DNA from 2 places in the Geotalea uraniireducens genome. Region 2 is predicted to be linked to the other one. Evidence: riboswitches for the same ligand, from Rfam matches in the RefSeq annotation. Region 2 holds a riboswitch; the other holds the start of a gene.
The links. A riboswitch is a leader RNA that binds a small molecule or an ion and turns the genes downstream of it on or off. The one in region 2 is predicted to bind S-adenosylmethionine.
Positions count from the first base shown of each region.

Region 1: linked by a shared signal. The riboswitch ahead of QMN23_RS05355 (trans-sulfuration enzyme family protein) and the one ahead of metX (homoserine O-acetyltransferase MetX) in region 2 are both predicted to bind S-adenosylmethionine.

Region 1 covers NZ_AP027151.1:1,133,422-1,136,818, reverse strand. Annotated here, with positions in the region: gene QMN23_RS05365 (nitrite/sulfite reductase) at 1-599, opposite strand, end outside; gene cysK (cysteine synthase A) at 602-1,555, opposite strand; SAM riboswitch class I at 1,766-1,871, shown strand; gene QMN23_RS05355 (trans-sulfuration enzyme family protein) at 1,940-3,109, shown strand; gene QMN23_RS05350 (trans-sulfuration enzyme family protein) at 3,106-3,397, shown strand, end outside.
Region 2 covers NZ_AP027151.1:3,040,277-3,043,673, reverse strand. Annotated here, with positions in the region: gene QMN23_RS14160 (GPMC system MBL fold metallohydrolase) at 1-363, opposite strand, end outside; gene metX (homoserine O-acetyltransferase MetX) at 425-1,528, opposite strand; SAM riboswitch class I at 1,629-1,730, opposite strand; gene QMN23_RS14150 (DUF948 domain-containing protein) at 2,012-2,401, shown strand; gene QMN23_RS14145 (YtxH domain-containing protein) at 2,407-2,721, shown strand; gene QMN23_RS14140 (YhjD/YihY/BrkB family envelope integrity protein) at 2,795-3,397, shown strand, end outside.

The sequences.
Region 1 (3,397 bases), 1.9 Mb from region 2:
ACCCGGATGATCGCTTCGAGGAGCGGGATCAGCCGCGTCCCGGTGAGCGCCGGCACCAGGAGGAAGCCCGGCTGCGGCTCCCGCCCCAGCCCGCCGGCCACCCAGACGTCGTAGCGGCCCTCCCCCTCATCCTGCTGCGCCAGCACCAGCCCCACGTCCTGGATCAGGTGCCGCCCGCTCCGCTCGTCGGCTTCGAGGCCGATCTTGAATTTCTTCGGCAGCCGCTCGAAGCGGGGATTGCCGGCAAAGTGCCGCTGCAGCCGCCGCGCCAGGGTCTCCAGCAGCGGATACCCGGCCGGACTGCCGCAGCTCACCCCGCGCACCGCCCCGCCGCAGGCCCCCCGCGAGGTGAGGCCGACCGCCGCCAGCGCCTGTTTCAGCTCCGGCAGCGCCGGTTCCCGTACCCAGTGGATCTCGATGCTGCCGCGGCTGGTGAGGTGCAGCTCGCCGCGGCCGAACCGCTCGGCGATCCCGGCCACCGCCCGGGCCTGCTCGGCCGAGAGGACCCCCGCCGGCAGCTTGATCCGCTGCATGAAAAACCCCTCCTGCCGCTGGGGATAGACGCCGTCCAGCCGATAGGCCGTTCCCGTGGTCGCCATGGCTAGAGCCCCTCGAACAAAGGGGTGGAGAGGTAGCGCTCCGCCCCGTCCGGCAGGATGACGACAATGGTCTTGCCGGCGAACTCCTCCCGCCGGGCCAGCCGGACCGCCGCCGCCGCGGCAGCGCCGCTGGAGATGCCGACCAAAAGCCCCTCTTCCCGCGCCAGCCGCCGGGCGAACTCGATCGCTTCGCCGCTCTCCACCGGCTCGACCCGGTCGAGCAGCGTCAGGTCGAGGTTCTCCGGGATGAAGCCGGCACCGATCCCCTGGATGCGGTGTGCCGCCGGCTGCAGCTCCCGGCCGGCAAGGCGCTGGCCGATCACCGGGCTCTCCCTGGGCTCCACCGCCACCGAGAGGATCTGTTTCCCCCGGGTCCGCTTCAGGTAGCGGGAGATGCCGCTGATCGTCCCGCCGGTGCCGACCCCCGCCACCAGCACGTCGATGGCGCCGTCGGTATCCTGCCAGATCTCCGGGCCGGTGGTCTGCTCGTGGATCGCCGGATTAGCCGGATTGCGGAACTGCTGGGGGAGAAAATAGCGCGCCGGCTCGGCGGCGGCGAGCGCCTCCGCCCGGGCCACCGCCCCCTTCATCCCCTCCGCCCCGGGAGTGAGGATCAGATTGGCGCCGAGGGCCGCCAGGAGCCGGCGCCGCTCGATGCTCATCGTTTCCGGCATGGTCAGGGTCAGCCGGTAGCCGCGGGCGGCGGCCACGTAGGCGAGGGCGATGCCGGTGTTGCCGCTGGTCGGCTCAATGATCTCCACTCCCGGCCGGAGCACGCCGCGCGCTTCGGCGGCCCAGATCATGCTGGCGCCGATCCGGCACTTCACCGAAGAGGAGGGGTTGCGTCCCTCCACCTTGGCGAGCACCGTCGCCCGCGCCCCCTCCGTGACCCGGTTGAGCCGGATCAGCGGCGTGTTGCCGATCGATCGCGAATTGTCCCCGTAAATGTGTGCCATGACGTGTGCCCTTTCCCTTGCCGGCGATAGTTGTTTAGCTATTTACTATGGTAACCAATTAACATTAACCGAACATATGTGTCAACTATATATTTATTTAATAGCTGCACATACTGTTCATGTTAATAATTTTTGGTGTTGACTTTTTATTAGTGTGGCGGTAAACAATAATCATCGGCAGTACCTGCAGTACCACAACCAAAACCGATTTTCTTATCGAGAGCGACCGAGGGACAGGCCCGATGACGTCGCGGCAACCCCCCGCCAGGGGAAGGTGCCAAGTCCTGCGGAACCAGCGGGTTCCGGGAGATAAGGAAGCACGGACCCCCAGAGGAGTCCCCTTCCGATTACCCCCGGCAGGGGACTTTTTTTTGGAGGTGCATCATGCATGCAGCAACCACGGCCGCCCACATCGGCCTCGACTGGGACACCCGCACCGGCGCGGTGACCGTGCCGATCTACCAGACCGCCACCTTTCGCCACCCAGGGCTCGGCCAGAGCACCGGCTACGACTACAGCCGCTCGGGGAACCCGACCCGCCAGGCGCTGGAGGAGGGGATCGCCCGCCTCGACGGCGGCACCGCCGGCTTTGCCTACGCCTCGGGGATGGCGGCCATCGCCGCCCTGCTCCTGCTGTTTAGCCAGGGGGACCACCTGATCGTCACCGAAGACCTCTACGGCGGCACTTACCGACTGTTCGAGCAGATTCTCCCCCAGTACGGCCTCGAATTCAGCTACGTCGACACCAGCGACCCGGCGGCGGTGCGGGCGGCGCTTCGCCCCACCACCCGCGGCCTGTTCGTCGAATCGCTGACCAACCCGCTGCTCAAGGTGGCCGACATCGCCGCCCTGGCCGGCCTCTGCCGGGAACAGAGGCTGCTCTGTATCGTCGACAACACCTTCCTCACCCCCTACCTGCTCCGGCCGCTGGCGCTCGGGGCGGACATCGCCGTCTACAGCGGCACCAAGTACCTCGCCGGCCACAACGACACGGTCTGCGGCCTGGCGGTAGTCCGCGACCCGGCGCTCGCCGAACGGCTGAAGTTCCACCAGAACGCCGTCGGCGCGGTGCTCGGCCCCCAGGACTGCTGGCTGACCATCCGCGGCCTGAAGACCCTGTCGGTCCGCCTCGACCGCCAGCAGGAGAACGCCCTGGCCATCGCCCGCTGGCTCGCCCGCCACCCGCAGGTGGAGCGGGTCTACTACCCGGGGCTGGCCGATCACCCCGGCCACGAGCTGCTCCGGCGTCAGGCGAGGGGGTTCGGAGCGATGATTGCTTTCACCGTCCGCGAGCCGGCGCTCGTCGAACAGTTGCTCCTCAAGACCCGCCTGATATCATTTGCCGAGAGCCTCGGCGGCGTGGAGAGCCTGATCACCTTCCCGGAGGTCCAGACCCACGCCGACCTCGAACCGGCCACCCGGCGGCGGCTCGGCATCGACGACCGCCTCCTCCGCCTGTCGGTGGGAATCGAGGCTGTCGACGACCTGCTCGACGACCTGGCCCAGGCCTTCGGCGACGCACCGACCACCCAACACAAGGAGACCCAGCCATGAAAATCGCCACCCGGCTGATCCATTCCGGCCACGCCGTCGACCCGACCACCGGGGCGCTCAGCATCCCGATCTACCAGGCGTCGACCTTCCGCCAAGAGTCGGTCGACCACTTCGGCCGGTACGACTACTCCCGCTCCGGCAACCCGACCCGCGAGGCACTGGAAGAAACCATCGCCGCCCTGGAGGGGGGGAGCCGCGGCTTTGCCTTCGCCTCGGGGATGGCAGCAATCTCCTCGGCGCTGCTTCTCTTCTCCTCCGGCGACCACCTGGTCGTCTGCGAGGATGTCT
Region 2 (3,397 bases):
CTCCATGCCGCTGAAGATATAGGAAAAATTCCGCTGGACCGCTTCCATGGTCTCCTTGCTGCCGTAACAGGGGACCAGCCGGCGGTGGATAAAGTGAAAGCCGCGCAGATCGTCGATGCCGTTGATATGGTCGGCGTGAGGATGGGTGAGGAGGACGGCGTCGATCCGGGGAACCTGGTGGCGGAGCGCCTGGCGGCGCAGGTCCGGCGAAGTGTCGACCAGGATGTACCGTCCGGCCGCTTCGATGAGAATGGAGGCCCGGGTCCGCTTGTCGTGCGGGTCCGGCGACAGGCAGACCGGGCAGGAGCAGCCGACCATCGGCACGCCGGTCGAGGTGCCGCTGCCGAGGATAGTGATTTTCATAGCGTTGCCTTCCGGTGACATCGCTCAAGGGTAGCACGGCCGCCGGCGGGGCGGCAAGGGATTATCCGGCGACCCGCTCGAGGAATTCCCGCACCAGCGGCGTGAAGGTCTCGTGCTCCAGCAGGAAGGCGTCGTGGCCGTAGGCCGAGTCGATCAGGTGATACTCGACCGGCTTGCCGAGTCGTTGCAGGACCCCGACCATCTCTTCGGTCTGGTAGGGGGGGTAGAGCCAGTCGGAGCTGAAGGCGAAGAATTGGAGCGGCACCCGGACCGGGGCGAAGGCCTCCTCCAGCGACTCGCATCCCCAGGCGACGTCGTAGAGGTCGAGGGCCTTGGCCAGATAGAGGAACGCGTTGGCGTCGAAACGGTCGACGAAGTTGTAGCCGTTGTAACTTAGGTAGCGCTCGATCTCGAACTGGCCGAAGAAGTCGAACTGGCCGTCCCGGGCGGAGAAACGCCGACCGAACTTCTGCCACATCGACTCGTCGGAGAGAAAGGCGATGTGGCCGATCCCCCGGGCGAGCGCCAGGCCGTCCTTCGGGTTCTTCCGGTAATCTCCCTTGCGCCAGGTCGGGTCGTTGAAGATTGCCCAGCGGGCAATGGCGTTGAGGGCGATCGCCTGGGGCGACGGCTTGCTGGTGGTGGCCAGCGCCACCGCCGAGCGGATTCGCTCGGGGAACTGGGTGGCCCATTCGAGGGCCTGCATCCCCCCCATGCTGCCACCGAGGACGGTGAGGAGGCGGTCGACGCCGAGGTGGTCGAGCAAGAGCGCCTGGGCCCGGACCATGTCGCGGACGGTGATCACCGGGAAAGAGAGGTTGTAGCGCTTGCCGGTCTTCGGGTTGAGCGATGCCGGGCCGGTGGAGCCGTAACAGGAGCCGATGACGTTGGAACAGATGACGAAGTAGCGGTCGGTGTCGAGCAGCCGGCCGGGGCCGACGATGGCATCCCACCAGCCGGGCTTCGGATCGTCGTCGCTGTACTTCCCCGCCAGGTGGGCGTTGCCGGTCCAGGCATGGGCGACCATGATCGCGTTGGACCGGTCGGCGTTGAGGGTACCGTAGGTCTCGTAGACGAGGGTGATCGGCCCGAGGATCCGGCCGCTCTCCAGGCGGAGTTCGCGGTCGAAGGTAACGGATTGTTCTTGGACGATGCCGACGGACATGGGACCTCTTGGCTCTCGGCCGGGCGGCGCGGGAAACGAAAAGCCCCTTCCCGCGGTGACGGGAAGGGGCTGAGGGACGGCTGGCCGATCTTCAAGCACCTTCTCATCTTCGCCTCTCGGCAGGATTTAGCACCTGACGCCCGTTGCCGGACCGGTTGCTGTGGCTTCGCAGGGCCTTTCCCTCCACCACTCTTGATAAGAAAGCTCCGTCTGCAGCCGGTTACCGGCCGGTCTGCGCAACGGACGAATCTATTTGATTTTCATGAAAGAATACGGGAGGGTGCTGCGTTTGTCAATTGAAATGTTCTCCCCGGGCGTCCGGGTGGAAAACCGCGCCAGTGTTGAGTTATTCGTTTGCCAAACCGGCGGGCGATGAAGTATAGTCGTCCGGTGCCGACAGCGGATGGAGCGGTGTAAACCTTGCTTTTTCATGATCCTGCTTTATACTTTTGACGACTTTCATGCTGCGGAGGGTGCGTACGAATGACAATTGCCGGAATAGCCGTTGTGATAATGGCCGTGGCTCTGGTAGTTCTGGTTGCCTTCATGATCCCCACCCTGATCGAGATCAGGAAGGCCGCCCTCGGCGTACAGCATTTCGCGGAGCAGACCCGCCTTGAACTGAAACCGGTCATCAGCGAACTGGAGCGGACGGTGGCCGACCTCAAGATCGTCACCCAGGGGGTGGCGGCGCGGGTCGACGACGTGCAGACGTTCATGGAGGCGGTCGGCGATACCGGCCGGAATATCCGGACCATCAATTCAGTGATCAGCAGTGTGGCCAGCCTGGCCGCCACTTCGTCGGTCTGGATGACCGGCGCCCGGGTGGCCGGCAAGTTCCTGGCGGAACGCATTGCCAAAAAAAGGGGGTAATCGTTATGGCGGATGAAGACAAAAGTGTAAGCGTCGGGACCGTATTCCTCTCCTTCATCGCCGGTGCCGCGGTTGGCGCCGGGCTCGGACTGCTGCTGGCGCCCAAGACGGGGCGGGAGATGCGCGAGTCGATCATGGACCTGACCGACGAGGCGGTGGACAAGATCAAGGGGTTCACCAAGGAAGCCCAGGCCAAGATCAAGGATACCTACGACGAAACCAAGGACCTGATCTCGGAGAAGAAGAGTATTGTCACCAGTGCCATCGAGGCCGGCAAGGAAGCGATGGATCGGGAGCGCGAAAAGTACCGGCAGATGTAAATCCTCCCCGTTAGTGTGAAAAAGCCCACCCCCGCGTGGGCTTTTTCATGCTGGCGGGCGGCGGGGAACGGCCATGGCACCGGAACGCACGACCAAGGGCGGCATCGCCGGCTTTTTTACCCACACCCTCTGGGAGGTGGAGCTGTCGTCGTTCGGCCCGCTCAGGGGGGGGGCAGTCAAGTATCTTCGAATCGCCGTCATGCTGGTGCGGGCCTTTTATGACGACCAATGCTTGCTGCGGGCGTCGGCGCTCACCTTCTCGACCCTCCTCTCTATCGTCCCCCTGTTCGCCCTCGCTTTCGCCGTCCTGAAGGGGTTTGGCGTCCAGAACACCCTGGAGCCGTTCATCCTCGACCAGATGGCTGCCGGCTCCCAGGAAATCGTCGACAAGATCGTTACCTACATCAACAACACCAAGGTCGGTTCACTCGGCGCCATCGGCCTGGTCACCCTGCTTGTCTCGGTCGTTACCCTGCTCGGCAACATTGAGGAGGCGTTCAACGCCGTCTGGGGGGTCCGGGAAACCCGCTCCGTCTATCGCAAGTTCAGCGACTATCTCAGCGTAATTATCAGTGCGCCGGTGCTGTTGTTCGCCGCGGTCAGCGTCACCACCACCCTGCAGAGCCAGAAGGTGGTGCAGTGGCTGGTCGGGTCCAGCTATTTCGGCGGGCTGTTG